2 regions of the Pseudomonas sp. P5_B3 genome follow, and region 1 is predicted to be linked to the other one. Evidence: riboswitches for the same ligand, from Rfam matches in the RefSeq annotation. Region 1 holds a riboswitch; the other holds the start of a gene.

Region 1 (17,201 bases):
TGGTGCCGCAGCAACCGCCGACGATGTTGAGGAAGCCGCTCTGGGCGAATTCTTCGATGACCTTGGCGGTTTCCGATGGCAGTTCGTCGTACTCGCCGAATTCGTTCGGCAGGCCGGCGTTCGGGTGCGCGGAAACGTGGGTGTTGGCCTTGTTCGACAGCTCTTCGAGGTACGGGCGCAGTTCGCGGGCGCCGAGGGCGCAGTTCAGGCCGACGGAAATCGGCTTGGCGTGGGCCACGGAGTTCCAGAAGGCTTCAGTGGTCTGGCCGGACAGCGTGCGGCCCGAGGCGTCAGTGATGGTGCCGGAAATCATGATCGGCAGTTCGACGCCCAGTTCTTCGAACACGCCCTGGACGGCGAAGATCGCGGCCTTGGCGTTCAGTGTGTCGAAAATGGTTTCGATCAGGATCAGGTCGGCGCCGCCTTCGATCAGGCCTTTGGTGGATTCGGTGTAGTTCTCCACCAGCTCATCGAAGGTCACGTTGCGGTAGCCGGGGTTGTTCACATCCGGGGACAACGAGCAGGTGCGACTTGTAGGGCCGAGCACGCCGGCGACGAATCGCGGCTTGTCCGGAGTTTCCAGGGTCTTGGCGTCGGCGACCTTGCGCGCCAGGCGAGCGCCTTCTACGTTTAACTCGTAGGCAAGGCCTTGCATGCCATAGTCAGCCAGGGAGATCTGGGTGGCGTTGAAGGTGTTGGTTTCCAGAATGTCGGCGCCAGCGTCCAGGTAGGCTTTTTCAATGCCGCCAATCACGTCCGGGCGAGTCAGTACCAGCAGATCGTTGTTGCCTTTGACATCGCTTGGCCAGTCAGCGAAGCGTTTGCCACGGTAATCCTGCTCTTCGAGCTTGTAGCTCTGGATCATCGTGCCCATACCGCCATCGAGAATCAGGATGCGCTCTTTGAGGGCGTGCTTGAGAGCTTGAAGGCGAACGCTGCGATCGGACATTTGGACTACTCGGTAAGACCATGACGAAGGGCAGGGATGATAGCAAACCTGTGCGCTTTTAGAGCATGACTCGGTTTTGCATGAATATCGTTCATGTTGGCAAGGGTGACAGACCGGTAGAATCGCGGCGTTTTTTCAGGATTCAGGACCAGGGACATGTCGTATCGCTTCGTCATCGGCACATTGCTGTTGTTTTTAAGCTGGGGCGCTGTGGCGCAAAGTCCGGCGATTTCTTCCGTCATTTCATACAGCCGCGACATTCAACCGATCTTCACTGAAAAGTGCGTGGCCTGCCACGCCTGCAACGACGCCGCCTGTCAGCTCAATCTGGGCAGCGGCGAGGGCGCGGCACGTGGCGCGACGAAAGTCCCGGTCTACGACGGGGACCGCCGGCAGGCTGTTGCGCCGACCCGACTATTCTATGACGCCTCCGGCAAACAGGCCTGGCAGCAAAAGGGCTTCTATTCGGTGCTCGATGCCCAGGGCAGCCAGGCCGCATTGATGGCGCGGATGCTGGAACTGGGCCACAAAACCCCATTGCAGCCCAACGCCAGGCTGCCGGAAGACATCGTCCTGGGCCTGAACCGGGAAAACATGTGCGCCATGCCCGGGGAGTTCGACGGCTACGCCGCCAGGCATCCGAAGGAGGGTATGCCGCTGGCAGTGACCGGCCTGACCGACCAGCAGTACCAGACGCTGCAACGCTGGCTGGCGGCAGGGGCGCCCATCGACCGGCAGGGCCTGGTCCCGAGCGCCAAAGAAGCCCAGGAAGTGATCCAATGGGAAAGCCTGCTCAACTCCCCGGGCGCCCGGGAAAGCCTGGTGGGGCGATGGCTGTACGAGCACTGGTTCCTCGCCCATCTCTACTTCAAGGATGGCGAGTCCGGGCATTACTTCCAGTGGGTGCGTTCGCGCACCCCGACCGGCCAGCCGATTGACCTGATCAACACCCGTCGCCCGAACGATGATCCGGGCACGCAGTTCTACTATCGCTTGTGGCCGGTGCAGGGCGTGATCGTGCACAAGACCCACATCACCTATGCGTTGAGTGCGGCGAAGCTGGCGCGGGTCAAGAGCCTGTTCTACAGCGGCAACTGGCAGGTCGACGCATTGCCGGGCTACGGGCCGCAGAGCCGGGCCAACCCGTTTGCCACCTTCGAAGCGATTCCGGCCCAGGCGCGCTATCAGTTCATGCTCGATAACGCCGAGTACTTCGTGCGCACCTTTATCCGTGGGCCGGTGTGTCGCGGTCAGATCGCCACGGACGTGATCCGCGATAATTTCTGGGCGTTTTTCCAGGCGCCCGAGCACGACCTGTATGTCACCGATCCGAACTATCGCGGGCAGGCCACGCCGTTGCTGGCGATGCCGGGGCAGAACGATGATGTCGGCAGCGTCCTCAGCCTGTGGCACGACTACCGCGACAAGCGTAACGAATACGAAGCCTTGCGCCGGGACAGCTACGCCGATGAGCCGGCGCCGAGCTGGTCGACCCTGTGGGCCGGCAATGACAATGCGCTGCTGAGCATCTTCCGCCATTTCGACAGCGCTTCTGTGACCAAAGGCCTGATCGGCGACGTGCCGCAAACCATTTGGCTATTCGACTATCCGCTGCTGGAGCGCACCTACTATCAACTGGCAGTGAACTTCGATGTGTTCGGCAACGTGTCCCACCAGGCCCAGACGCGGCTGTATTTCGACCTGATCCGCAATGGTGCCGAGCAGAATTTCCTGCGCCTGATGCCCGCCGATTCCCGGGATGGCTACCTCGACGACTGGTATCAAAACAGTGGCAAATTCAAGATGTGGCTGGACTACGAGTCCATCGACGATGACAAGCCGACTGCGTTGAGTCTTGATTCGCAGGATCCCAAGCGGGATTTCGCCCGGCAATTGCTGGCCCGTTACGGCGATCTCAATGCCAGGCCCGACCCGATCAATCGCTGCGACGGCGCTTACTGTTCGCGGCCGAACATCGATCCGGACCTGCAAAGTGCCGAGCAGGCGCTAAGCCGCCTGACTTCCCGTCCGGCGGCCGGGTTGAAAGTGATTGATCAGCTCCCGGAAGCGACCCTGCTGCGCATCGAAACCAGCAGCGGCAAGCGTGAGGTCTACAGCCTGTTGCGCAACCGTGCCCACAGTAACGTCGCATTCCTGCTCGGTGAATCGCTGCGCTATCAGCCGGGGCTCGACACCCTGACGATTTTCCCGGGTGTGCTCAGCAGCTATCCGAACTTCATGTTCAACATTCCGGCCGGGCAAGTGCCGGACTTTGTGGATGCGATGGAAAGCGCCAAGGACACCGACAGCTTCGAGAAAATCGTCGAACGTTGGGGAATACGCCGCAGCCATCCGCAATTCTGGGTTTATTTCCATGACCTGAGCCGCTACATCCAGGAAACCGATCCGGTGGAAGAGGGCGTGCTGGACATGAACCGCTACGAGAATCTCTGATCTACCGCAGACCCCCTGCGGGAGCAAGCTCGCTCCCACAGGGATATTGGTGTTTCTTTTCCCGACAAAAATACTAGGACTTTGTCCGGCGCATTGATTGGCGTAAACTGCGTCCAAGCCTGCGAGGAGTTTCCATGACCGCTATTACCATCACTGACGCCGCCCACGATTATCTGGCTGATCTGCTGTCCAAGCAGAACACCCCGGGCATCGGCATCCGCGTCTTCATCACCCAGCCTGGCACCCAGTACGCCGAAACCTGCATTGCCTACTGCAAGCCGGGCGAAGAAAAACCCGAAGACACCGCGCTGGGGCTGAAAAGCTTCACCGCGTACATCGACCACTTCAGCGAAGCCTTCCTGGACGATGCGGTTGTCGACTACGCCACCGACCGCATGGGCGGCCAGCTGACCATCAAGGCGCCAAACGCCAAAGTACCGATGGTCAACGCCGACAGCCCGGTCAACGAGCGCATCAACTACTACCTGCAAACCGAGATCAACCCGGGGCTGGCCAGCCACGGCGGTCAGGTCAGCCTGATCGACGTGGTCGAAGACGGCATCGCCGTCCTGCAGTTCGGCGGTGGTTGCCAGGGCTGCGGCCAGGCCGACGTGACGCTGAAGGAAGGCATCGAGCGCACCTTGCTCGAGCGCATTCCCGAGCTCAAGGGCGTTCGTGACGTGACCGACCACACGCAGAAAGAAAACGCCTACTACTAAGGTGTTCGCTGCGAAATCAAAAAACGGCGCACCGTGAGCGCCGTTTTTTTATGGGTGAAATTTACTGACGCCATCGCGAGCAAGCTCGCTCCCACAGTTGACCGCATTTCAATGTGGGAGCGAGCTTGCTCGCGATGGGGCCCTACGGGCGATACAAATGAGCATGCCCCGCGCGATACAGCGACGACTCACTGAAGTGGTCACTACCCAGCACCCGACCCACCAGAATCAACGCCGTACGGCGAAAGCCCTTGGCTTCAACCTTCCCGGCAATATCCTCGAGCGTTCCCACCACCCAATCCTGATCCGGCCAGCTCGCGCGGTGCACCACCGCAATCGGGCAATCGGCGCCGTAATGGGGCAGCAGTTCCTCAACGATCTTCGCCAAGTTATTAACCCCCAAGTGGATCGCCATGGTCGCGCCGTGTTGCGCGAGGCTGGAGAACTCCTCTCCGGTTGGCATGGTGGTCTTGTCGGCGTAGCGCGTCAGGATCACGCTCTGGGATACGTCCGGCAGCGTCAGTTCTGCGCCCAAAAGCGCGGCGCAAGCGGCTGTGGCCGTTACGCCTGGGACGATTTCGAACGCAATGTTCAGTTCACGCAGATAGCGAATCTGTTCGCCAATGGCGCCATACAGGCTCGGATCGCCGGAGTGCACCCGGGCAACATCCTGGCCTTTGGCGTGGGCGCTCTTGATCAGGTCGATGATCTGTTCCAGGTGCAGTTCGGCGCTGTTGACCACCTGTTCGGCACAATGACCTTCCAGTACGGCGGCAGGCACCAGGGAGCCGGCATAAATGATCACCGGACAGCTGCGAATCAGCCGCTGGCCCTTGACGGTAATCAGTTCGGGGTCGCCGGGACCTGCGCCAATGAAGTAGACGGTCATCGTCGGTTCCTGTGGGGAAAAAGGGACTGAGCAGGGCTTCAGATGAAGAGTGTTCATGATCGAAGGCGGGGATTATCGGTTTTTTACGCAGCGCCGGCCAATGCCAAGGTTGCCTGAGCATATTTTTGTCGTGGAATCAGCAGTTTTGCCGGGGCCTGGGCCAGTTGTTCCGCCAGGGCCAGTGCGGCGCTTTCCGCCACGCCGTAGCAACCGGTGCGTTCAAACGCTATTTGCGATTGATGACTGAGTTGCGGTTCATATGCGGCCAGTTGTTCACTGCTGAAATACATCAACTCCAGGCCAAGCTGCTGAGCCAGTTCGATTAGCGCAGGTTCGTCACGCTTCGAGTCGATGCTGGCCAGGGCCTTGATTTCATGACGAGCAATCTGGTGCGCCTCCAGTGCCTGATCGAGCAGCGCCAGCAACGTGCTGACGGGGCAGCCCCGTTGGCAGCCCAGGCCGACCACCAGGGTCGGTGCTGTGCTGACGTCAGTCATGCGTGGTATTGTCCATCGCTTTTACGACGGAACAACCAGGCGCTGATCAGGCCCAGGGCCAGCCAGAACGCCACGTTGGTCAGTTGCGAAGCGACTTTGAACTGGGTTTCCAGCGCCTCTGGAGCGAGCATCGAATGCACTTGCGGTTGCGGTGCGCCAATCACATGAGGAACGGCAAGGATTGCCACACCGAGGACTTTCATCAGCCAGTGACGGCTGAATACGATCAGGGCGATACCGACGGCGGTGGAGGCGGCGGTGCCGATCCACCACAGTTGCCGTTGTGCCAGATCGGCTGCGGCAGTGCCGGGCAATTCAGGTGGCAGGCCGAGCGTCGGTGCGAGCACGAACGTCGCATAACCGGCCAGGCCCCAGAGCAGGCCCTGGGAGGTTTTGGTCGGCGCACGCAAGGTGTACAGGCCGGCGAGCATCAGGGCGAAACCGACCGCTACCACCAGATTGCCGCCGGTGGTCGACAGCACGCGCTGCCAGCCGTCTTCCGGCTCCCAGGCTTGCGCATCGTGAGTGTGGGCAGCCATCGCACCGTCGGCGTGCTCATGCATTTCAACAGCGGCCGGTTCGGCTTTTTCGTAAGTCTCGGCCTGCAATATCAGCGGAGCGACCCAGAAGCTTTGCAGCAGGGTCAGCAGCAGGGCGGCCAGCAGCCCGGTGAAACCTGCGGTTTGCGCAATACGCTTGATCATGTCGACAGCTCTCAATGGCACGGGAACGCGGAGCTGTGACGGGTATCGTGGGCGGCGTTGTGCACTGCTTCGATGTGCGAGAAACCGGCGAAATACACCAGGCACGCACCCAGGATCGACGCGCAGACGGCGGCGCTCAGACGTTGGGTCAGGGTTGAGGTGGTGCTCGCGGATGTGTGTTCGGCGCTGCTGATGATCGACATGGCGTTTCCCTCTGGTCTGTCAGCGGGGAATAAGAGCGCATGCAAACCCCCGCACGACCAGCCGCGCAGAGGTTCAAACAGCGCCCGCCCACCGCGGGTTTGTTGGTTCAGTGATCGTACTGGTCACTTTGTGTTGCGGGCCGGTCTCCGGGCTCACGAGGGGCGCAGGCGTTTGCCTGATCCTGCAAGCGCCACCTTCCCATGCCGTAGTGGCACAGTGGATCTGACGCTTCGCTCGCTTACCGTTGCGGGGGCAGCACCGGACTGACATGGCTTAAGAGTAAAGCACATGATTCACCGGTTTCCCGTTTCACCCTGTGAAGGGCACCCGTAACAAAGCGTGTAGGAGAGCATGGGCGGGGGCTGGGCGTCAATTGGCAAGGGTTCTCAACTCGCAACCGGGTCGACCCAATCGCGAGCAAGCTCGCTCCCACATTTGACCGCATGCTCCTGACAGAACTCGATCCCCTGTGGGAGCGAGCTTGCTCGCGATGGCGTCATTTCAGGCACTAGAGACCTCAGCATGAACATTGACCCGCCCCAAGACCATGCGTAGCCTTGCGCTTTCGAGGTTCTTCGGCGTTTGTCGAAGCTAAGAAGGGAACGCGGTCGATGCCGCGGCTGCCCCCGCAACTGTGAACGGTGATGTTCGTTGCCACGCCACTGCTGACTCAATCCATGAGGCCGGCGGGAAGGCGCAGCGAATGCCAGGCTCAAGGCCGGCGCACCGTCAGCCAGGAGACCTGCCTCGTTACAGATTCTCAATTTCAACCGGGCGGGGTGATCCGGTGGCGAACTCTTCAGGCACGCGCGTCCGCGTTGCCGGTCGTCGTCCCGTATGCCCGCCACCTAAGCCATAGGGCATCCGATGAAAACACTGTCCAAACTCCCTGTCACCATCGTCACTGGCTTTCTTGGCTCGGGCAAGACCACGCTGCTGCGCCACATGCTCGACAACGCCCAGGGTCGCCGCATCGCGGTGATCGTCAACGAATTCGGTGAGTTGGGCATCGACGGCGAAATCCTCAAGCAATGCTCCATCGGTTGCACCGAAGAAGAAGCCAAAGGCCGTGTCTATGAACTGGCCAACGGCTGCCTGTGCTGCACGGTTCAGGAAGAATTCTTCCCGGTGATGCGCGAACTGGTGGCCCGTCGCGGCGATCTCGACCATATCCTCATCGAAACGTCCGGCCTGGCGCTGCCCAAGCCGCTGGTGCAAGCCTTCCAGTGGCCGGAAATCCGCAGTGCCTGCACGGTGGATGCAGTGATCACCGTGGTCGACAGCCCGGCCGTCGCCGCCGGCACCTTCGCCGCGTTCCCGGATCAGGTCGACGCCCAGCGCAAACTCGACCCGAACCTGGACCACGAATCGCCGCTGCACGAACTGTTCGCCGACCAACTGGCCAGCGCTGACCTGGTGATCCTCAACAAAACCGACCTGATCAACCCGGCGGACCTGGCCCGTGTGCGCCTGGAAGTCGCCGAGGAATTGCCGCCAGCGGTGAAAATCGTCGAAGCCAGCAGCGGTCGCCTGCCGCTGGACGTGCTGATCGGCCTGGGTGCCGGCTCCGAAGAGCACATCGACAGCCGTCACAGCCACCACGACCATCATCACGATGGCGACGACGATCATGATGACCACGATCACGACGCCTTCGATTCGATCTCCATCGAACTGCCGCAAGCCGATGAAAGCCTGCTGATGGACGCGCTGACCCAACTGGTGGTCCAGCACGGCATCTTGCGAGTCAAAGGCTTCGCCGCCGTTCCGAACAAACCGATGCGCCTGCTGATCCAGGGCGTGGGCACACGTTTCGACAAGCACTTCGACCGCCAGTGGGGTGCTGAAGAAGCGCGAGTCACCCGTCTGGTGCTGATCGGCCAGGAACTGGATGCCACGGTTCTCGAAGCGCAATTGCGCGCCGCGCTCAGCGTGTAAGCCATGCACCTGCTCAGGACCCAGCCCGGCGGTTTCGTGTCGGATGACAACATTGCCGACCTTGGACAAACCCCCGCCGAGCTGGTGATCCTGTGCAGCGGCGACTCCAGCCTGGCGCTGCTCGCCGAAGCGGCGCAGCAATTGCCCGACGATTACCCGAGCGTGCGCCTGGCCAACCCGATGCAGGTGCAGAACCATGCCTCGGTCGATTTGTACGTCGATGAAGTGCTGCGTCACGCAAAGGTGATCCTGATTTCGCTGCACGGCGGTATCGCCTATTGGCGTTACGGCATCGAGCGCCTGGTCGAACTGTCGCAGCGCGGCGTGCAGGTGATTCTGGTGCCGGGCGATGATCGTCCGGACCCGGAGCTCAGCGACCTGAGCACCGTCGGCGCCGAGGACCGCGACCGGCTCTGGCAGTTTCTGCGCCAGGGCGGCATGGGCAACGCCCTCGATTTCTTCCGCTGCCTGGCCAACCGCTGGCTGGCCCGTGATTACACCTGGGGCGAGCCGCAGACCCTGCCACGCACGGCGATTTACCATCCGCACAAACACGCAGCCGCGCTGAGCGACTGGCAGGCCGGCTGGCACGCCGATCAACCGGTGGCGGCGGTGCTGTTCTACCGCTCGCACTTGCAGGCGGCGAACACTGCTTTTATTGATGTTTTTTGCCAGCGCCTGCAGGCGGCGGGGTTGAATCCGTTGCCGATTGCGCTGGCCAGCCTGAAAGAGCCCGGTTGTCTTACCGTGGTCGAGGACTGGCTGGATGAGACCAGCGTCTCGGTGATCTTGAACACCACCGGCTTCGCCCAATCCAGTCCTGAAGCACCCCATCTACGGCCGTTTCGCCGCAATATTCCGGTGATCCAGGCGATTTGCGCCCAGGACAACGAGCCCGGTTGGCGCGCCAGCGAACAGGGGCTTGGCCCCCGTGACCTGGCGATGCACATAGCCTTGCCTGAGCTGGACGGACGCATCATCAGCCGCCCGATCAGTTTCAAGGACCTGGCGTGGCGCAGTGAGCGCAGTCAGTCGGATGTGGTGTGCTACCGGGCCCAACCTGAGCGTATGGATTTCGTTGCCGAACTGGCCCGGCGCTGGGTCGATCTGGCGCGGGTGCCCAATGCAGAAAAACGCATTGCCTTGATTCTCGCCAATTACCCGACCCGCGACGGCCGCATCGGTAACGGCGTCGGCCTAGACACCCCGGCAGCCGCGCTGAATATTCTGCGGGCGCTGCATGCCGAAGGTTATCCGTTGCCGGCTGAGTTGCCGGACAGCGGCACAGCATTGATCCAGCAGTTGCTGGGCGGCGTCAGCAACGATCTCGATACCCTTGACCTGCGTCCGTGCCAGCAGAGCCTGGGGATGGATGATTATCTGGCGATGTTCAATGCACTGCCCGAAGCCAATCGCGCGGCGGTGCTCGAACGTTGGGGCGCACCGGAAAACGACCCCATGTGCCGCAGCGCACGGATGATGATCGCCGGCCTGCGCTTCGGCCTGACCTTCGTCGGCATTCAACCGGCCCGGGGTTACCAGGTCGACCCGAGCGCGGTGTATCACGACCCGGACCTGGTCCCGCCCCACGGTTACCTGGCGTTTTACTTCTGGCTGCGCAACACCTACGGCGCCCACGGCGTGATCCACGTCGGCAAGCACGGCAACCTCGAATGGCTGCCGGGCAAAGGCGTGGGGCTCTCGGAAAACTGCTGGCCGGATGCACTGCTCGGGCCGTTGCCGAACATCTATCCGTTCATCGTCAACGACCCGGGTGAGGGCGCCCAGGCCAAGCGGCGCACCCAGGCGGTGATCATCGATCACCTGATGCCACCGCTGACCCGCGCCGAAACCTACGGCCCGCTGCGCAACCTCGAGCTGTTGGCCGACGAATATTACGAAGCGCAGTTGCTCGATCCGCGCCGCGCCCGCGAGTTGCAGCGCGACATCCTGCAACTGGTGCGCGACACGCACATCGACCGTGAACTGCAACTGGAGGAGCAGCTCGACGGCGATGCCGATGCAGCGATCTGGTTGCCGCGACTCGACACTTATCTGTGCGACTTGAAAGAGTCGCAGATCCGCGATGGCCTGCATGTGTTCGGCGAGTCGCCCACCGGTCGTTTGCGTATCGATACGTTGCTCGCGTTGTTGCGTATTCCACGGGGCGATGGCCGGGGCGCGCAGTCGAGTCTGCTGCGGGCACTGGCCAAGGCTTTCGAACTGGGTTTCGACCCGCTCGATTGTGCGCTGGCCGAACCGTGGACAGGGCCGCGCCCCGAGGCTCTTGAGAACATCAGCGAAGAGACCTGGCGTACGGCGGGCGATACCCGCGAACGCCTGGAGTTGTTCGCCGCGCAGTTGATTTCGGACGTTTTGAATAGCACCTGTAGGAGCGAGCCTGCTCGCGATGGTGTGTCAGCCACATTGATGTTAACTGATACACCATCGCGAGCAGGTCGGAACGCCGCACCGTCGCTCCTACAGGGGGCAGGCTGGGCAGAGGTGAGCGCCATTATCGATGGCCTGCGCGAGGTGGTCGCCCCGCGTCTGGACGCCTGCGGTCCGGCGGAAATGTGCGGTCTGCTAGACGCCCTTGGCGGTCGCTTCGTCCCGGCCGGTCCCAGCGGCGCGCCGAGTCGTGGGCGTCTGGACGTGCTGCCCACCGGGCGCAATTTTTACTCGGTGGACGTGCGCAACCTGCCGACCACCACGGCGTGGCGCATCGGTTTCCAGTCGGCCAACCTGATCCTCGAACGGCACCTGCAAGACCACGGCGATCATTTGCGCCAGCTCGGTCTGTCGGTGTGGGGCACCGCGACCATGCGTACCGGCGGCGATGACATCGCCCAGGCGATGGCGTTGATGGGCGTGCGCCCGGTCTGGGCGACCGGCAGCCAGCGGGTCGATGATTTCGAGATTCTGCCGCTGAGTTTGCTTGACCGTCCGCGGGTGGACGTGACCTTGCGTGTTTCCGGGTTCTTCCGCGATGCCTTTGCCAATCTGATTCGCTTGTTCGACGCGGCGGTGCAAGCGGTGGCCGACCTCGATGAGCCGGACGACCTCAATCCGCTGGCGGCCAAGGTGCGCGCCGAGCGTGCAGCTTTGCTGCAGACGGGGCTCGATGAAGACGCGGCGCGACGTCAGGCCGGCTGGCGGATTTTCGGCGCCAAGCCCGGTGCCTACGGCGCAGGGGTGCAGGGTGCCATCGATGGTCGCCTGTGGCAGAGCCGCGAGGATTTGGCCGAGGTTTACCTCAACTGGGGCAGCTATGCTTACGGCGGTTCCGACGAAGGCACCGCCGCCCGCGAACAGTTCAGCCAGCGCCTGAGCCAGGTACAGGCGGTGCTGCAAAACCAGGATAACCGCGAGCATGATTTGCTCGACTCCAACGATTACTACCAGTTCCAGGGCGGTATGCTCGCAGCGGTGGAAAGCCTGAAAGGCGAGGCCGCGGCCAGTTATCATGGCGATCACAGCCAACCGGACCTGCCGAAGATTCGCACCTTGAAGGAAGAGCTGAACCGGGTGATCCGTTCCCGGGCCGCCAATCCGAAGTGGCTCGAAGGCGTTAAGCGTCACGGCTACAAAGGTGCGTTCGAAATGGCCGCGACGGTCGATAACCTGTTCGCCTTCGACGCCACCACGCAGTTGATTGATGATCACCAGTACGCCTTGCTGGCGGATGCCTATTTGCTCGATCCGGACACTCGGGATTTTGTCCGTGAACACAATCCCCATGCCTTGCGCGACATGACCGAGCGCATGCTCGAGGCGCAACAGCGCGGGATGTGGAAGGAGCCCGGTGAGTACCGAGAGGCGCTGGAGAATTTGTTGCTGGATATAGAAGAAGACAGCTGACGCACTTAAACCTGTGGGAGCGAGCTTGCTCCGGGCGGCGTTCCGACGATGACATTCGTTCAGTCGACAAAAATGTTGCCTGACATTCCGCCATCGCGAGCAAGCTCGCTCCCACAGGGATTGGGGCGCCGGTGAGATCACCGACCATGACTGAGATAAAACAATGACCGACACCCCGCACTTTCCCCTCTCCGCCGTGGTCGGTGCCGACGACTTGAAGCTGGCCCTGTACCTGACCGCCATCGACCCGAAAATCGGCGGCGTGCTGATCGAAGGCCCGCGGGGCATGGCCAAGTCGACCCTGGCCCGCGGTCTGGCGGACCTGCTGGCCAGCGGTCAGTTCGTCACATTGCCATTGGGTGCCACCGAGGAGCGCCTGGTCGGCACCCTTGATCTCGATGCGGCGCTGGGCGAAGGGCGCGCACAGTTTTCCCCCGGCGTACTGGCCAAGGCTGATGGTGGCGTGCTCTATGTCGACGAGGTCAATCTGTTGCCTGATCACCTCGTTGACCTGCTGCTCGATGTGGCTGCCAGCGGCACCAATCTGGTGGAGCGTGACGGCATTTCCCATCGGCATTCGGCGAAATTCGTGCTGATTGGCACCATGAACCCGGAAGAGGGTGAACTGCGCCCGCAACTGCTGGACCGTTTCGGCTTGAACGTCGCCCTCGGAGGCCACACCGCGCCCGTCGAGCGAGGTCAGATCATCCGTCGTCGCCTGGATTTCGACAGTGATCCGCAAGGTTTCTGTGCCGAATGGGAGTCGGCGCAGGCGTCTTTGCGCGAACGTTGCCAGAACGCACGCAATGCACTGGCAAGCATTCCCCTCGACGACCAGGCGCTGGCACAGATTACCGAACGCTGCTTTGCCGCGGGCGTCGATGGCTTGCGCGCCGACCTGGTCTGGCTGCGTGCCGCACGGGCTCATGCCGCCTGGCGCGGGGCGAAGGCCATCGCCGAGGAAGATATCGACGCCGTCGCCGAGTTCGCCTTGCGCCATCGTCGTCGCGAGCACTCAGCACCGGCTCCTGCGCAATCCCAAGCGGCGCAACCCTGCGCGCCGCAGAACGCCAATCCCGGCGAAGGGCAGGGCCAGTGGGGCGAATTGCCCGCCCAGGCGCTGGCGGTCGGCGCACGACGTGAAGTGCCGAGCTGGCCAAAAAAGCCCTAGGCATTCGCCCTCGCTCAGACGCGGGGGCGAATGCCAGACCCCGGGCCGGGCGGCTGGACCACGGCAAACAGGGCAAGCGTCATGCAGCACGTAGCGGTTCGATCAACTGGCCAGGCACCTTGCTTAATGGTCGGCCCCGTCAGCGTGCTGATCTGTTGTATCAACTGCGCACCCGTTCGCCCCATGAACTGTGGCTGGTGATTGTCGATGCGTCGGCTTCGACCCGCCGTCATCAGGCGTTGAGTGATGCCAAAGGCTTGCTGGCGCAGCTGTTCGATGATGCCTACCGCCAACGTGCGCGCCTGGCGTTGCTGACCGCCAGCGGCTCGGTGCCCAAGTGGCAGGTGCAAGGGTTGAAGGCTTCCAACGGTTTGCGCCATTGGCTCGATGGGCTCGGCGCAGGTGGTGGAACGCCGTTGCTGGCGGCGCTGGGTGAGGCGAGGCACTGGCTGACCGCGCGGCAAAAACGCTTTCCGGCGGAACAGCAAAGACTTTTATTGGTGACCGATGGGCGGCTGAAGGACTGGTCCATACTGCCGGCAATCGAATGCCCAGGTCTGGTGATCGACATCGAACGCGGGCCGATTCGTCTTGGGCGCAGCAAAGTTTTGGCTGCGCAGCTGCAATCGGATTATCGACATATGGACGAGCTGCTTCCAGGCTGAGCATTGCGCTGTCTGTGCTCGCGAAGGCATCAATCCGGTTTCGGGTCGTCAGGGTAAAAAATTCATCGACGATCTATGCTCACCGGGCAAATCCATCACAGGAGTGAACCATGCGTATCCTGGCCGTCAATGAACAGGGCGATTTTCGCGTCAAGGCTTACGCCGGCACCAATGGCGTGCTGTTGGCCATGGACCTGGCCGAATCCCGTCGCATTGGCCTGTTGGGTTTTGCCATTGAAAAACAGCAGGGCAGCAAACCCTGGATGTTTCTGTTCAATAGCCTGACGTTCCCGGACAAGGACCATACCTTCCCCCAGTTTCACGCCACGCCCAGCGATATCGCACCGTTACAGAAATTCCGCTGGGCCGATTACGCGGTCAATCCGGGGATGACGATCCATTATCGGGTCTACCCGGTCTACGGCAGCCACAATGCGCCACAACTGGGTGAGTGCCTGGAGGTAACGGTCACCTCCGACGATGGCCATCCCGGCAACCAAAGTGTCAACTTCAACCGCGCAGTAGCCGCCAGTCAGGCGTTCGAGCGCAAGTTTCCCGATCTCGATGCACTCATTGGCAAAAGGAACAAGCTGCCCATCGAAGCCTGGCCCGAAGCCCCGCGTAGATGGTTGGAGAACGGTTTGCTCGGGCGCTTGTTGGGGTTTATCGCGCGTGCTGTCGATGGCCAGTGGGCGCTGGATATCGCCATCTATGAGTACCAGTTACAGGTGATAGTCGACGCAGTGGAGGCTGCGCTGGAACGCGGCGTGAAAGTTCGCGTCCTTTATCACGCGCAACCGGGCGAAGACACTACCGCCTTGAACGAGGTCAGCCTGAAAAATATCCCCCAGGCGAACAAACGCGGGCGGGTCACCCACAATATCTTTCACAACAAGTTTATGGTCTTGAGTCGGCTCGACGCAGCGGGGCAGCATCAACCCGAAGCGGTACTCTGCGGCAGTACCAACTTCACCCCCAACGGTGTTTACCGTCAGGCCAACGTGGTGCATGTGCTGGACGATACGCGGCTCAGTACCCGTTATCTGCAAACCTTCGAGCAGGTCTGGAGCACGCCGGCAGATGTCGGCGCCACGCGGCAATGGATCACGCAGCACAACCCGATGGATCCGACGCAGGCACTTTTCGCCGGGTTCTCGCCGCGCTCGGGCGGGGGTGACCTGGATGAGTTCGTCTCGATCATCAATGCCGCGAAAAAGGACGTGCTGTTCGTCACTGCGTTCGCCTTGCCCGATGCCATCCTCAACGCCTTGCTCGGCTTGCCCCATGACGACATCCTGCGCTATGGCCTGCAAAACACCGCCAGCGAAATCACCGGGTTTCATGCCGACCGTACCGCTGAATTCACCACCGTTGCCCTGCTCGACAAAGGGCTGGAAGGCTGGCTCCAGGAAAGCAGGGAGGGTCAGAAGGGCAATATCCTGGTGCACACCAAAGCCATCGTCACTGACTTCACCAGTGATGCGCCGACGATCATAAGCGGTAGCCACAACCTCAGCGACGCAGCCAGCAACGGCAATGACGAAAACTATCTGATCATTCGCGGCGATACCGATCTGGCAGACCGTTATGGCCTGGAGTTGCTGCGGTTCTACGAGCATTACCGCTTTCGCTATTTCGCGAAAAAACTTGCGCTCAAGCAGGTCCAGCCGTTGGCGACGGATAACAGCTGGACTGATCACTATTACCGCGCGGGGGATCTACGGATGTTGTCGCGACTGCGGTTTACCGGCCAATAGCGATCCATCAGTCCGCGCTCATGGCCCGGCGATACTGACGCGTGCGTTTGGCGATGTATAACTGATCAATAATCAACGCCAACAACGCCGAAACCTTGGGTCGGGTGGTGCGCCCACGGCTCAAGCGATGCAGCTGGAACTTGACCACCGCCATGTTCGCCAACGCCGCCAGGGGCTTGCGCTTCCAGCGGATCGGCGGCAGCTGCGGATGAATGTCCCGGCCTTCGCGCCAGTGCTTGACCAGGTGCGGTTCCACGGCCAGCGCGGTGCCGATGCCGGCCATGGCGATGCCGCTGTCGAGGACCTGTTCGACGATTGCCAAACGCCGGATCCCGCCCGTCACCATCACCGGCATCCGCGCTACGCTGGCCAGTTCACCGGCCATTTCCAGAAAGTACGCCTCCCGCGCCAGGGTCCGGCCGTCGCGCGCTTCGCCTTGCATGGCCGGTGCTTCGTAACTGCCGCCGGAGAGTTCCAGCAGGTCGATCGGTTGTTCGTTGAGCCACTGGATTACCTGCCGTGCATCATCGGCATCGAAACCGCCGCGCTGGAAGTCCGCTGAGTTGAGTTTTACTGACACACAGAATTGCGGCGACACCGCCTGGCGAACCGCCGCGACGACGGACAACAGCAGGCGCGCACGATTTTCCAGCGAACCGCCCCATTGATCAGTGCGCCGATTGGTGAGCGGCGAAAGGAACTGGCTGATCAGGTAGCCGTGGGCGGCGTGGACCTGCACCCCGGTAAAGCCGGCTTTCTCCGCCAGTGCGGCGCTGGTGGCGAAGCGTCGGATCACCTCCTGGATGTCGTCCTCGTTCATGGGTTTGGGTTCGGCGAACATCTTCGAAAACTGACCGAGATCCAGCGCAACCGCCGATGGCGCCAAGGCCTGCTGGCCGAGGTTGGCCATGGTCTGGCGGCCAGGATGGTTGAGCTGCACCCAGAAGTGCGCACCGCCGGCCCGGCCGACACTTGCCCACTGGCGGAAGCGTTCCAGATGGCGCTCGTCTTCCAGCGCTACACCGCCGGGGCCGGTCATGGCGCGGCGGTCGATCATCACATTGCCGGTCAGCAACAAGCCGGCTTCGCCCTCGGCCCAGGCCTGATAGAGGCGCAACAGCGCTTGGTCGGGCACCTGATCGGTATTGGCGAGGTTCTCTTCCATCGCGGCTTTGGCAATGCGATTGCCGATGATCTGGCCGTTGGGCAGATTCAAGATCTGGAAGGGCGACATGCTTGACTCCTCGAAGTGATGAGCAGAGGCTAAGCTTAAAGTTAACTTTAATGTCAAGCGAATAAATGAGGCCCCTATGAAGATTGGGGAATTGGCACAGTTGAGTGGGTTGACCGCCTCGCGCATCCGTTTTTACGAGTCTCAGGGATTGATCCGCCA
Region 2 (13,715 bases), on a different contig from region 1:
CATTCGGCCTCGGTGTCTACGCACCTTTTGGTCTGATTACCGACTATGAAAATGGCTTCCAGGGTGCCGGTTTCGGCAGCAAGAGTGAAGTCAAGGTTGTCACCTTCCAGCCTACCGTCAGCTACGCCTTTAACGACAAAGTATCGATTGGTTTCGGCCCGACCATCAACCGCATTGGCGGCACTCTGGAGTCGGATGTACCTCTTTTTGGCGATACCCACGTCAAAATCAAAGGGGATGATGTCGCTCTTGGCTACAACTTCGGGGTCCTGGTACAAGCAACAGACACCACTCGTGTCGGCCTGACCTATCACTCGAAAGTGAAATACAAGATTGAAGGTCATACCGATATCAGCGCAGGCGCAAATTCACCTTCCGCCTTCCTGAAAAGCAATCGATACGATGCTTCGCTGAAAATCGAAACACCTGAATCTGTCGACTTCTCCGTGACACAACAGCTGACGGATGCGTGGACCCTTTATGCAGGTTCCACCTGGACTCGCTGGAGCCGTTTGAAAGACATCACCGTCAACAACGACGGCGTAACGGCGGCACAAGGCGGTGCATTGTCTCCGGCCCTGTTCGGCACCATTACGGAAGAGCAGAACTGGCACAATACCTGGGCCTACGCCATCGGTACCTCCTACCAGCTGAATAAGCAGTGGGTATTGCGCACCGGCCTGAGCTTTGACCAGTCGCCTACCAACAATACCGACCGATCCCCACGTATTCCTACAGGTGACCGCACAATCTTCAGCCTTGGCGCCGGCTACAACGTCACCGATGATCTGACCATCGACGTCGCCTACTCCTACCTGAAGGAAGAAGCTGTCAAGGTGGATCGCTCCAACCTGGTAGACAGTTACAGCGCCAAGTACGAAAACAGCGCCAACGGTTTCGGTGTCGGTGCGACCTACCGCTTCTGATGATTCCCGGCGAGCCTGAACCGCTCGCCATCGGAATCAAAAAAGCCCCGCTCTCCTCATGGAAGCGGGGCTTTTCATTTGTAGGAACAACCGGTCGACGCTCGAATGCTCGCGAAAACCTCAAGGCGTCTCGTACATCCTGAAAGCACGCGTCATCGTTCGCGTCCATCGCGAGCAGGCTCGCTCCTACATCAGGGGGTCGACACGAGCGGTGGCGAAGCCAGGGCTTTTTCCACCGCAGCGATGAATTCGGGATCATCCGGCTTGGTCAGGCTGGAGAAGTTGGCGATCACCTTGCCCTGGCGATCCACCACATACTTGTAGAAATTCCACTTCGGCGCGCTGGATTGACTGGCGAGGACTTTGAACAAGTGCGTCGCCTCTTCGCCGCGAACCTTTTGCGGCTCGGTCATGGTGAAGGTCACGCCATAATTGACGTAGCAGACCTTGGCGGTCTCGGCACCGTCCTTCGACTCCTGCTTGAAGTCATTGGACGGAACGCCAATCACCTCCAGCCCTTGACCCTTGAAGCGCTGGTTCAGCGCCTCAAGGCCTTTGAACTGCGGAGCAAAGCCACAGAAGCTTGCGGTATTGACCACCACCAACGGCTTACCAGCGAAGCGCTGGCACAAATCGATGGATTCCTTGGCACGCAGCTTGGGCAACGAGCCTTGCAAAAGATCCGGGCAGTCCGCCGCGTGAGCCAACCCGGTAAACGCGACCAGTAATGCGGGAACTGCCAGCCAGCGCATCAGCATGTCGGGAAATCCTTGAGCAATCGTCAGGGTTAGACGTTACTCGCCCCGCCATCGCGCTAGCAAGTCCCCATGCCCAACTGCAAAAGCGCCAGCCCGCCCTGATGCCAGCCCCACCACGACAACGCCAGCAATAAGGCGCATACGGCGGCTACAGCGATCCGCGGCCAGAGACTGTTCATATCGCACTCATTTGTGTTTGCAGGCGCGCCACCGGCCGTTCACGCACCGGCCAGTTCAGGGCGGCGGCCAACAGGCTCAGGAGAATCGCGACCTGCCAGATCAAGTCATAGCTGCCGGTACGGTCGTACACCACGCCACCCAGCCAGCCGCCCAGGAACGAACCGAGCTGGTGAAACAGGAAAACAATCCCACCGAGCATGGACAGGTTTCGCACGCCAAACAAGGTCGCCACCGTACCGTTGGTCAACGGCACCGTCGACAGCCACAAAAAGCCCATGGCCATGCCGAACAAATAGGCCGTGGTGGTGGTCACCGGCGCCCACAGGAACAACGCAATGACCACCGCCCGCAGCAAATACAAACCGGTGAGCAAACGCGGCTTGGACATGCGCCCGCCAAGCCATCCTGCTGTGTAGGTGCCGAAAATGTTGAACAGGCCGATCAGCGCCAGCACCGTGGTGCCGACCGTCGCCGGAAGATGCTGATCCACCAGATAGGCCGGCAAGTGCACACCGATGAACACCACCTGGAACCCGCACACAAAAAAGCCGAACGCCAGCAGCCAGAATCCGGAGTGGGAGCAGGCTTCGCGCAGTGCTTCGCCAAGGGTCTGTTCGTGGCCCAGGACGGGCAGCGGCTTGTCCTTGAGCATACTCACCAGCGGCACGATCAACGCCACCAGCAAGCCCAGCACCAGCAGCGCCGCGGACCAGCCAAGCCATCCGATCAAACCGAGGGTGCCGGGCAACATCGCGAACTGGCCGAACGAACCGGCCGCACTGGCGATCCCCATGCCCATGCTGCGTTTTTCCGGCGGCACCGCGCGGCCGACTACACCCAGAATCACCGAGAACGACGTACCGGACAGTCCGATGCCGATCAGCAGACCGGCACTCAGGGACAAGGTCACCGCCGAGTCGGAGAGCCCCATGCAAATCAGCCCGGCCGCGTACAGGACGCCTCCGATCAGCACCACTTTCGCCGCGCCGAAGCGGTCGGCCAGCGCGCCGGTGAATGGCTGAGCCAGGCCCCAGATCAGGTTCTGCAGGGCGATGGCGAAGGCAAAGACTTCACGGCCCCAGCCGAACTCGGCACTCATCGGTGCCAGAAACAGCCCGAAGCCATGTCGAACCCCCAGAGACAACGCAAGGATCAGCGCACTCCCCAACAGAACCCAGCCGCATGTACGCCACATCGATGTCATTGTTGTTCTCCGGTAGCGGGTATATACCCGCTTAAGATCGAAAAAACCGGCATCATGCCAGTTCATCCAGCAGCTTCAGTAAGATTTCGCGCTTCTCGGCCCCCAGGCGATCGATCAAACGCTGCTGTGCGGCTTCCCAGGCCGGCAAGGCAGCCTTCAGACGCTCTGCCCCGGCCTCGGTCAACAGGACGATGCGGTTACGCATGTCCTCGCCCTCGACCAGCGTCACCAGGCCGTCACCCTCCAGCACCCGTAAATTGCGACCCAGGGTGCTGCGATCCAGGCCCATGGCCTCGGCCAGGGTTGAGATGCTCGGGTGATCCAGACGCTGCAGGTTGCACAGCAAAGAATACTGCGCAACGTTGATCCCGAAGCCGTCGAGAGCGCCGTCGTAATGCCTGCTGACGCCACGGGCGGCGCGACGCAGGTTGATGCATAAACATTGGGAATCGAGCATGGTGCGTGTATATACCCGCGAGTCGGTTAAATCAAGTGACATGGAGTTTGTTCAGTGATCAGGCGGTGTCCCGAAAATCGCTTTCGCGAGCAGGCTCGCTCCCACAGAGATTTTCGGTGTGCCCACTATTGTGTCAACAAAACTGAAACCCTGTGGGAGCGAGCCTGCTCGCGAAGAGGCCGGAACATTCACCACTACGGCGCTAAGGCTAATGCCAATCCAACCAACACCCCTACCTCCAGCAACTCCAGCATTGCACCTGCCGTATCGCCCGTCGTTCCACCCAGCCGCCGCAACATCACCTGGCGCAGCGAGACAAACCCCAGCACTGCCAACACCACCGCCAGCGCACCGCTGACGCCTGCGATCAACACACAGGCCAGTGCACTGACCGCCAACACCTGTCTGCCCGCCGAACGCGGAAGATGGTCGGCCAATGCCTGGCCCAGGCCACCGGCACGCACATAGGGCGTAGTCAGGAACAAACCGAGCAATGCGCTGCGACCGATCAACGGCACGATGATCAATGCCAGCGAATGCGGCTGTTCGATCAGCGCCAGCAGCGCGGTGAACTTGAGCAACAACACCAGCACCAGCGTCACCACGGCGATCGGCCCGCTGCGCGGGTCTTTCATGATGGTCAGCGTACGCTCACGGTCGCCAAAACCGCCGAGCCAGGCATCGGCGCTGTCCGCCAAGCCATCGAGATGCAATCCGCCACTGAGCAGCACCCAAACGCTCAGCAACAGCGCCGCGTGCAACAACATCGGCGTGCCCAGTAACAGCCAGTTGACTGCCCACAGAATCGCGCCAAACAGCAATCCCACCAACGGATAAAACAGCAGCGACCGCCCCAGCTCCCGGGGCTCAGGCATGCCGGGCAGGCGTATCGGCAGGCTGCTGAGAAATTGCAGGGCGATCCAGAATGGCAGCATGGTCAGAGCACTTCCTTCAACAGGCCCGCAGGCTCCACTGTCAGCGAAAACAGCGCGCCATGCCCGATCTCAACGTTGAGCAGTTGCTCTCGCGGCAGCCCTCGCGCTTGTGCCAGCAACAGACGCATCACTCCGCCATGGCTGATCAGCAGAATGCGCTCACCGGTACAGGTCGCATGCAAGCGCTCCAGCGCTGCCAGCACCCGTGCCGAAAAGTCTGCAACCGGCTCACCCTGAGGCGGCGTGAACGAATAAGGATCGGCCCAGAACAAACCCAGCGCCTGCGCGTCGGTTTCCATCAACGCCGCCGCGTTCTGCCCTTCCCAAGCGCCGAAATGCAACTCTTGCAGGTCTTTGTCCAGTTGCACCGGCACGCCCAATTGCGCACCGAGCTCCTCGGCAAAGCGTGCACAACGCTTTAACGGCGAACTGACCAGCCGGTCCCACGGGCCTTGTCCGACCACGGCGGCGCGCATCTGCGCCCAGCCCAAATCGGTCAACGCATCATCGATGCTGCCACGCAAGCCGCCGCCGAGTTCAGTTTCACCGTGACGCAACAGATCCACGCGCAAGGTCATGCCGGACGATCTGCCACGGCGGCTTCGGCGAAGGTCGCCATCTGACCGTGCAGGTCGCACGCCAGGCGCAGCAGCGGCACAGCCAATGCCGCGCCACTGCCTTCGCCAAGCCGCAGGCCGAGATCGAGCAACGGCTGCGCGTTCAGGGTTTCCAGCACATGACGATGCCCTGGCTCGGCGCCGCGATGACCGAACAACAGCCACTGACGACACTCTGGATTCAAGCGCACCGCAACCAGCGCCGCGACACTGCAAATGAAACCGTCCACCAGCACCGCGACACCCTCCTGGGCACAGGCGAGATAGGCACCGACCAGCGCGGCGATCTCAAAACCGCCGAGGTTGAACAGGGTCTGCAAGGCGTCGCCACGCTGCGCGCCATGCAATGCCAGGGCGCGCTCGATCACCTGCGCTTTGTGGCTGACACCTTCGGCATTAAGCCCGGTGCCAGGCCCGGTCAGATGCACCACCGGGCAATCGAGCAGCGCGCACGCCAGGGCGCTGGCGGCGGTGGTGTTGCCGATGCCCATTTCGCCACCGATAAACAACTGCGCACCGCTGGCGATGGCCCGCTGCACGCTGTCACGACCGGCTTGCAGGGCGAGTTGCCCCTGGGCCTGGGTCATGGCCGCCCCCTGTACAAAGTTTGCCGTGCCCGGGCCGACGTTCAGGTGACGCACGCCCGGCAGGCTCAGCGACGGCGTTACCGTGCCAAGGTCAACCACCTCGAGGGAAGCGCCCAACTGCCGCGCCAATACGCTGATCGCCGCACCGCCACTGACAAAGTTGTGCAGCATCTGCCCGGTCACTTCCTGAGGAAACGCCGACACCCCCTCAGCGACCACACCATGGTCGCCGGCAAAAATCGCGATCCATACCTGATCCAGACTCGGCTTGACCCGTCCCTGCAACCCCGCCAGTTGCACCGCCACCAATTCCAGCTGACCGAGGGAGCCGGCGGGTTTGGTCAGTTGCTGCTGCCGCGCCTGCGCCTGTTCGACCGCTTGGGTATCGACCGGCTTGCACGGGTTCAGCCACCAGGATTGAGTCATAACGCAGTTCCTTTCAAAGTCAGGGGCAGGCCGGCGACGGTCAGGACGACACGCTGACAGCGCTCAGCCAGAGCTTGATGCAGCCAACCGGCTTCATCGACATAGAGGCGAGTCAATTCGCCCAGCGGCACGACACCCATTCCGGTCTCGTTGCTGACAAAAATGATTTCACCCGGCAGCGACGCCAGGCAGTCCAGCAAGGCATCGCGCTCGGTTTGCAAGCGCGCGGCATCGTCGAGCATCAGCAGGTTGGTCAGCCACAGAGTCAGGCAATCCACCAGCAGGCAGCGGTCGGCGCGGGCGGACTCTCGCAGCACCCGAGCCAGTTCCACCGGCTCTTCGATCAATGCCCATTCGGCAGGACGACGGGCGCGGTGATGGGCCACCCGCTCGCTCATTTCTCCATCGAGTGGCTGGCTGGTGGCGATGTAGGTCACGGCCAGCGCGCTGTCGATGGCGAGTTTTTCAGCCAGGCGACTCTTGCCGGAGCGGGCGCCGCCGAGGATCAGTTGGAGCATGGTTATTTCCTTGAAATCTTCAGGGAGGCGACGGCCCCCTTCGCGGGCAAGCCCGCTCCTACAGGGTTATGAGGTGTACCCAATATCTATGATCGACGCAGATCAACTGTAGGAGCGGGCTTGCCCGCGATGAGGCCATGACAGGCGCCTCAAATCCCGCAGAGCTGTCGCAACAGCCCGGTATCCAGATGCTTCTCCACCAGATCCGCCAGTCGTTCGATATCACGCTCGCGCAAGGCGTGGTAATCCACGTCCTGCACCTCCTGCAAACCCGCCCAGCGCAGCAGCGCACTGCACGCCGCCGGCGATTCGAACAGCCCGTGCAGGTAGGTGCCGAAAATCTGCCCGTCAACACTTTGCGCACCATCACAGCGACCGTCATCCAGTTGCACGGCAGCATTTTCCAGCGCCGGTCCGGTGGTCACGCCGGCATGAATTTCATAGCCCGCCACCGGCGCATCTTCCAGCGCCAGGCGACCACGCACATTACGCAACTGCTTCTCTTGTTCGAGCTGGGTCTGGAACGCCAGCAGCCCCAAACCGGCACTGGATCCCGGTGCACCTTCGAGACCCAGCGGGTCATGCACCTGCTCACCGAGCATCTGCAGGCCGCCACAAATTCCCAGGAGTTTCCCGCCGTAACGCAGATGCCGGGTGATGGCGGTGTCCCAGCCGTTGGCCCGCAGGTACGCGAGGTCGCTGCGCACGCTTTTCGAGCCGGGAAGGATGATCAGATCGGCGGGTGGAATGGCTTGGCCAGGGCCGATGAATTGCAGGTCCACTTGCGGATGCAGGCGCAGCGGATCGAAGTCGGTGTGGTTGCTGATGCGCGGCAGCACCGGCACCACCACCTTCAGCACCTGTTCAGCCTTATCGGCCTGGCGCTGATCGATGCCGTCCTCGGCCTCCAGGTGCAGGTCCATCACGTACGGCAGCACGCCAATCACCGGTTTGCCGGTGCGCTCTTCGAGCCAGTCGAGACCGGGTTGCAGCAACGCGATATCACCACGAAAACGATTGATGATGAAGCCTTTGACCCGCGCCTGTTCGCTCGGCGACAGCAGTTCGAGGGTGCCTACCAGGTGGGCGAAAACCCCGCCGCGATTGATATCGGCAATCAGCAGCACCGGGCAATCCACCGCTTCGGCGAAGCCCATGTTGGCGATGTCACCTGCCCGCAAATTGATTTCCGCCGGCGAGCCTGCGCCCTCGACCATCACCAGCGGATACGCCGCGCTCAAGCGCTCGTGGGAGGCCAACACCGCTTGCAGGGCGATGGTCTTGTAGTCGTGATAGGCGACGGCGTTCATGGTGGTGACGGCGCGGCCATGGACGATCACTTGGGCACCGGTGTCACTGTTGGGCTTGAGCAGCACCGGATTCATGTCGGTGTGCGGCTCAAGGTTCGCGGCCTGGGCTTGGACCGCCTGGGCGCGGCCAATCTCGCCACCGTCGGCGGTCACCGCACTGTTGAGTGCCATGTTCTGCGGCTTGAACGGCACCACCCTGACGCCCTGGCGCGTGGCCCAACGGCACAGCGCGGTCACCAGCGTGCTTTTACCGGCATCCGATGTGGTGCCCTGCACCATCAGCGTGGTCATTGGTTTTCCTTGGCGAAATCTTCGAATGCCTGCGCCAGTCGCACCCAGGCGGCTTCGTCACCGGGCAAGCCGAATCGCAGGCTGCTGTTGTGCGTGAACAATCGCAGGAGAATGCCGCGCCGGGCCATGAATTCCTGCAGTTCTTCGGCGCGCTCGGTGATCAGCCACTGGAACAGCGCACAACCGCCCTGAGGCTGGAACCCTTGTTGTTCCAGCATCGACGCAAGGCGCTCGCTGGCCTCATCCGCGCGCACCCGTTGCCGCGTCTGCCCTTCGGTATCGCGCAGGCAGGCCTGGCCCACTACCCGGGTTGCCCCGCTCACGGCCCACGGCCCCACTTGTTCAGCCAGCAACTTGAGCAACTTGCGCTCGGCCAGCACAAACCCCAGGCGCACACCGGCCAGGCCGAAAAACTTGCCGAAGGAGCGCAGGACGATCAACCCGACTTGATGGGCAAACGGCGCCAGGCTCAGTTGCGGCGTGTTATCCATGAACGCTTCGTCCACCACCAGCCAGCCACCGCGCTGGGCCAGCCGCGCGTGCCAGTCGAGCAGGCGACTGGGGGTGAGGCTCAGGCCTGTGGGGTTATTCGGGTTGACCACCACCAGCACATCGAAACTGTCGATAAAGAAGTCGACTTCGTGCTCCAGCACTTCACGCACGATGTAGCCGTTACGACGCCACGCTTCAGCGTGCTCGGCATAACACGGCGACAGCACGCCGACCTTGCCTGCCCGACGCAATCGCGGCAGCAGCTGGATTGCCATTTGCGAGCCGGCCACCGGCAATGCCTGCAAGGTGCCGTAGTAATCACAGGCGGCTTGCTCCAGGCCATCGTCCGCTTCCGGCAAACGAGCCCAGGCCCGCAGCGGAATATCCGGCACCGGGAACGGCCAGGGCGCAAGGCCCGTCGACAGGTCCAGCCAGTCGGCTTCCTCTATGCCGTATTCGAGCGCCGCCTTGCGCAATCGCCCACCGTGCTCAAGCATAAAATTCGGCCCCCAGGCAGAGAATCAGCAGCCATAACCATACCCCGCGCTGGACCAATTGCCAGCCTCGGTCAATGGAGTCGGCATCCGCCGGCACACCTTCGCCCAACTGTGGACGCTGATGCAGTTCGCCGTGATAAATCGCCGCTCCGCCCAATTCGACGCCAAGGGCACCCGCCCCTGCCGCCATCACCGGGCCAGCGTTCGGGCTGTCCCAGGTCGGGCCCTGGGTGCGCCAGCATTTCAACGCCAGCCGGGTTTTACCCAGCAGCGCGTAAGTCAGTGCCACCAGGCGCGCAGGAATGTAATTGAGCACGTCGTCGACCTTCGCCGCCGCCCAGCCAAACCGTTCGAAGCGCTCATTGCGATAGCCCCACATCGCATCCAGGGTATTGCTCAGGCGGTAGAGCACCACGCCCGGCGCACCCGCCACGGCAAACCAGAACAACGCCGCGAACACTGCGTCGCTGCCGTTCTCCAGCACCGACTCGGTGGCGGCACGGGCGACTTCGGTTTTATCCAGATCACTGGTTTTACGGCTGACCAGATAACTCACGCGTTTGCGCGCTTCATCAAGATCATCGCCGCGCAATGCCTTGGCCACAGGCGTGACGTGCTCACCGAGGCTGCGCATACCGAGGGCGCAATAGAGCGCGAGAATCTCGACGATCCAGCCGACATAAGGCGCCCAGGAGAATGCCGTGACCAGCAATGTCAGCGGCAACACGGCAATCACCCACGCAGTGACGCCATGACTGCGCCAGCCGCGACCGCCACCATTGAAGCGTTGCTCGATGCGCTCGGCAAAACGGCCGAACGCCACCAGCGGATGCCAGCGTTTGGGTTCGCCCAGCAGCGCATCCAGCGCAACCGCGGCGACACTCAACAACGCCACACTCATTGACTCACTCCCCAATAATTTTCATACAGCAATTCATGTAGCGGACGCGCCTGCGCCCAGCCTTCGAGCACCAGCATCGGTGCCGGATAGAACTCCTTCACCGGCCCCAGGCACAGCACGGCCAGAGGCTTGGCTCCAGGTGGCAACTTCAGCAAATCGGCCAGGGCTTGCGGTTCGAACAGCGACACCCAGCCCATGCCCAGCCCTTCGGCGCGGGACGCCAGCCACAGGTTCTGGATAGCACAGGACAGCGAGGCCATGTCCATTTCCGGCAGCGTGCGGCGGCCGAAGATATGCTGCGCGCGATCGTCCATCAGGGCGGCGACCAGTACCTCGGCGCAATCGTTGATGCCTTCGACCTTGAGCTTCATGAACTCATCGCTGCGCTCACCGAGGGCTTCGGCGGTGCGAATGCGTTCTTCTTCCACCAGGGCCTGGATTTGTCCGCGCAAGGCGCGATTACTGATGCGGATGAAGCGCCAGGGCTGCATCAGGCCGACACTGGGCGCCTGATGTGCCGCCTCGAGCAGGCGTCGCAGCAATTCGGGCTCGACGGTGCCGCCGCTGAAGTGGCGCATGTCGCGGCGTTCGGCGATGGCGCGGTAGACCGCAGCGCGTTCGGCTTCAGAGAATGCGTTGTCGGTCATGGCCTCTTCGCGGGCAAGCCCGCTCCCACAGGGTTTTGGTCAGGCGCAAACAGCGCGGCAATCGCCGAGGGGTTAGACGGAAAATAAAAGTGCACATAAGAAGCAGTCATCCGCCCCTCACGATAGACCGCCTCTGCTCCACGCCCGCCGTTAGGGCTCAAACCCCGGGCAATCGGCGCCAGTTCAGTGGTGGTCAACGAATGGTGATAGGTGTGCCCGCGCAGCGAACCTTCTGGCAGTTCCACCGCCTGCAACGCCAGCGCGGCCAGACGCTTTTGCATCACCGCATCCCCGGCCAGCAAGCCAACCAGTTCAGCGCGAGTGCCCTCGACATCGGTCAGGGAATCTAGCAGATACAGCATGCCGCCACACTCGGCGAGCAAGGGTTTGCCTGCCCGGTGGTGAGCGCGAATCGCATCGAGCATCACGGTGTTTTGCGCCAGCGCGACATGGTGCAGCTCAGGGTAACCGCCCGGCAGGTACAGGCTGTCCGCCTCCGGCAACCCACGGTCGCGGATCGGCGAGAAGAACGCCAACTCGGCGCCCATCGCCCGCAGCAGATCCAGGCTCGCGCCGTAGGTGAACGCGAAGGCTTCATCACGGGCGACGGCAATGCGCACACCGGCCAGCAGCGGTGCGGCTGCGATGACATCAGGGGCGGCGAACTCGACCGCCGGCGGCAGAGCGACCTCGCAACTGCTGGCCAGGGCATCGGCTGCCGCGTCGAGGCGCAGGTCGAGATCGTTCAACTCACTGGCCTGCACCAGCCCCAGGTGCCGACTCGGCAATTCGATCCCGGTTTCCCGGGACAGCGCGCCGTACCAGCGCAGACCTTCAGTCAGGCTGCCTTCGAGCAGTTGCGCATGGCGCAGCGTGCCGACGCGATTGGCCAGCACGCCGGCGAACGGCAAGTCCGGCTGATAACGCGCCAGCCCCAGAGCCAAAGCGCCGAAGGTCTGGGCCATGGCGGTGCCATCGATCACACCCAGCACCGGCACACCGAAATGCCGCGCCAGATCGGCGCTCGACGGCGTACCGTCGAACAGCCCCATAACGCCTTCGATCAGGATCAGGTCTGCTTCAGCGGCGGCTTCCCACAGCAGCCGGCGACTTTCTTGCTCACCAACCATCCACATGTCCAGTTGATACACCGGCGCACCGCTGGCGCGCTCGAGAATCATCGGATCGAGAAAGTCGGGGCCGCACTTGAACACGCGGACCTTGCGCCCCTGATTGCGATGCAATCGGGCCAGCGCCGCGGTGACGGTGGTCTTGCCCTGGCCAGAGGCCGGCGCGGCAATCAGTACCGCCGGACAGTGTCGAGGCTGACTCACAATTCGACGCCTTTCTGCGCTTTGATCCCGGCCTGGAAGGCGTGTTTGATCACGCCCATTTCGGTGACGGTGTCAGCCATCTCGATCATTTCCGGCTTGGCGGCACGCCCGGTGACCACCACGTGTTGCATCGGCGGCCGGGACTGCAAGTCACTGAGCACCTGATCGAGATCGAGGTAGCCATGCTTGAGGGCGATGTTCAGTTCATCCAACACCACCAGACCGATGGACGGATCGCACAGCAGTTGCCGGGACACCGCCCAGGCGGCTTCGGCGGCGGCGATGTCGCGCTGGCGGTCCTGGGTTTCCCAGGTAAAGCCTTCGCCCATCACATGAAAACGCACCTGCTCGGGAAAGCGCCGGAAGAACAACTCTTCGCCCGTGCTGTTACGGCCCTTGATGAACTGCACCACGCCGCATTGCATGCCGTGCCCCATGGCGCGGGCAAGCATGCCGAAGGCCGAACTGCTCTTGCCCTTGCCGTTGCCGGTCAGCACCAGCAGCAGGCCACACTCGTTCGGGGAATTGGCGATGCGCTCGTCGATCACGGCTTTTTTGCGCTGCATGCGCGCCAGATGGCGTTCGTCACGATCGGGGGTATCAGTCATGGGGGAGCTCTCCGTTGAGGCAGGAATAACGGCGGGCAGGCACAAAAATAGAAGGCAACAAGCCTGGCATCGCCCACCGTGACGCCGCTGGATGAATCAGGCCGGTCTCCGGGCTCATGAGTGGCCGCGGGGCCAGACTGCGCGCCTTCCCGCATCGAATCGACACAGTGGCATCAGCACAGTTTTCACTCATTTACCGTTGCGGGGGCAGCGCCGGAATTGCGGGCCTTCGACCAATAGAAGGACTCACTCACCGGCTTCCCTGTTTCACTCTGTCGACCCAAGCCACAGAGCACCTGAAACAAGCCGCGAAGGTTAGAGGGTTGGGGGTGGAGCGTCAATTAAAGCCGGGAGGCGATCGACCGATTGACTGCCATCAATCAATAAACTGACGTCAATCTTGTGCCACACTCCCAGCAGTGATATCAAAGAGCCACAACCTCACAACACAACAACAAGGGTGAGCCCATGCAAGGCATGATCATCAGCAATCCAAAGCTGGAATTCCTGCGCCCGGTGCTTGAGCGCTGGTTCGAATGCATCGACCGTTACAACGCCGTCCGCGGTGATGGCGACACACCGTACTGGCACGACGAAAAAGCCAATCTCGGACTGCTGTCTGCCGCCGCCTGGATGGCCGAGATGGTCACGCTGCAACAGACACCAACCCGCAAACAGACCGACGAAGGCGAGCGCAACAGCCGCGCCGACCTGTTCCTCGCCTCGCCGGAAACCCGCGCCTACATCCAGACCAGCCAGCGCTGGCCACGGGTCAACAGCCTCAACCTGTCCCAGGCCCTGCTCGATATCGCCAGCGATGCGAAGCGCCTGAGCCACGCCAGCGACCTGAAACTCGGCTGCCTGTTCGTCGCCCCGCAAAAAGCCCAGCAAGGCGCAACGCCGGAAGAACTCCAGGACATGGTCGACGACCTGCAAAAGGAACACACCTGCGCGGTCGCCTGGTATTTCCCTTATGCCTACCGCAAGTTGCGCAACGAAGCCGGCAACTATCACCCCGGCATTGCGG

Evidence for each region. Region 1 has a riboswitch for cobalamin ahead of AC1DRN_RS08640 (CbtB domain-containing protein). Riboswitches for the same ligand answer to the same signal wherever they lie in the genome.
Region 2: it holds a riboswitch for cobalamin, as region 1 does, so the genes downstream of both, cobO (cob(I)yrinic acid a,c-diamide adenosyltransferase) here and AC1DRN_RS08640 (CbtB domain-containing protein) in region 1, are expected to answer to the same signal.

Annotation. Positions count from the first base shown of each region.
Region 1 covers NZ_JBFULI010000009.1:133,008-150,208, reverse strand. Annotated here, with positions in the region: gene metH (methionine synthase) at 1-949, opposite strand, end outside; gene AC1DRN_RS08665 (fatty acid cis/trans isomerase) at 1,106-3,403, shown strand; gene nfuA (Fe-S biogenesis protein NfuA) at 3,538-4,122, shown strand; gene cobM (precorrin-4 C(11)-methyltransferase) at 4,265-5,011, opposite strand; gene AC1DRN_RS08650 (cobalamin biosynthesis protein) at 5,095-5,508, opposite strand; gene AC1DRN_RS08645 (CbtA family protein) at 5,505-6,212, opposite strand; gene AC1DRN_RS08640 (CbtB domain-containing protein) at 6,224-6,415, opposite strand; cobalamin riboswitch at 6,537-6,762, opposite strand; cobalamin riboswitch at 6,968-7,180, shown strand; gene cobW (cobalamin biosynthesis protein CobW) at 7,284-8,354, shown strand; gene cobN (cobaltochelatase subunit CobN) at 8,358-12,215, shown strand; gene AC1DRN_RS08625 (magnesium chelatase ATPase subunit I) at 12,379-13,386, shown strand; gene AC1DRN_RS08620 (vWA domain-containing protein) at 13,506-14,051, shown strand; gene AC1DRN_RS08615 (phospholipase D-like domain-containing protein) at 14,162-15,808, shown strand; gene AC1DRN_RS08610 (NADH:flavin oxidoreductase/NADH oxidase family protein) at 15,816-17,042, opposite strand; gene AC1DRN_RS08605 (MerR family transcriptional regulator) at 17,119-17,201, shown strand, end outside.
Region 2 covers NZ_JBFULI010000024.1:60,447-74,161, forward strand. Annotated here, with positions in the region: gene AC1DRN_RS15675 (OmpP1/FadL family transporter) at 1-926, shown strand, start outside; gene AC1DRN_RS15680 (glutathione peroxidase) at 1,118-1,684, opposite strand; gene AC1DRN_RS15685 (hypothetical protein) at 1,741-1,863, opposite strand; gene AC1DRN_RS15690 (MFS transporter) at 1,860-3,068, opposite strand; gene AC1DRN_RS15695 (MarR family winged helix-turn-helix transcriptional regulator) at 3,121-3,525, opposite strand; gene AC1DRN_RS15700 (adenosylcobinamide-GDP ribazoletransferase) at 3,720-4,460, opposite strand; gene cobC (alpha-ribazole phosphatase family protein) at 4,463-5,038, opposite strand; gene cobT (nicotinate-nucleotide--dimethylbenzimidazole phosphoribosyltransferase) at 5,035-6,090, opposite strand; gene cobU (bifunctional adenosylcobinamide kinase/adenosylcobinamide-phosphate guanylyltransferase) at 6,087-6,608, opposite strand; gene AC1DRN_RS15720 (cobyric acid synthase) at 6,758-8,209, opposite strand; gene cobD (threonine-phosphate decarboxylase CobD) at 8,206-9,198, opposite strand; gene cbiB (adenosylcobinamide-phosphate synthase CbiB) at 9,191-10,099, opposite strand; gene bluB (5,6-dimethylbenzimidazole synthase) at 10,096-10,746, opposite strand; gene AC1DRN_RS15740 (cobyrinic acid a,c-diamide synthase CobB) at 10,743-12,080, opposite strand; gene cobO (cob(I)yrinic acid a,c-diamide adenosyltransferase) at 12,077-12,688, opposite strand; cobalamin riboswitch at 12,771-13,003, opposite strand; gene AC1DRN_RS15750 (hypothetical protein) at 13,157-13,715, shown strand, end outside.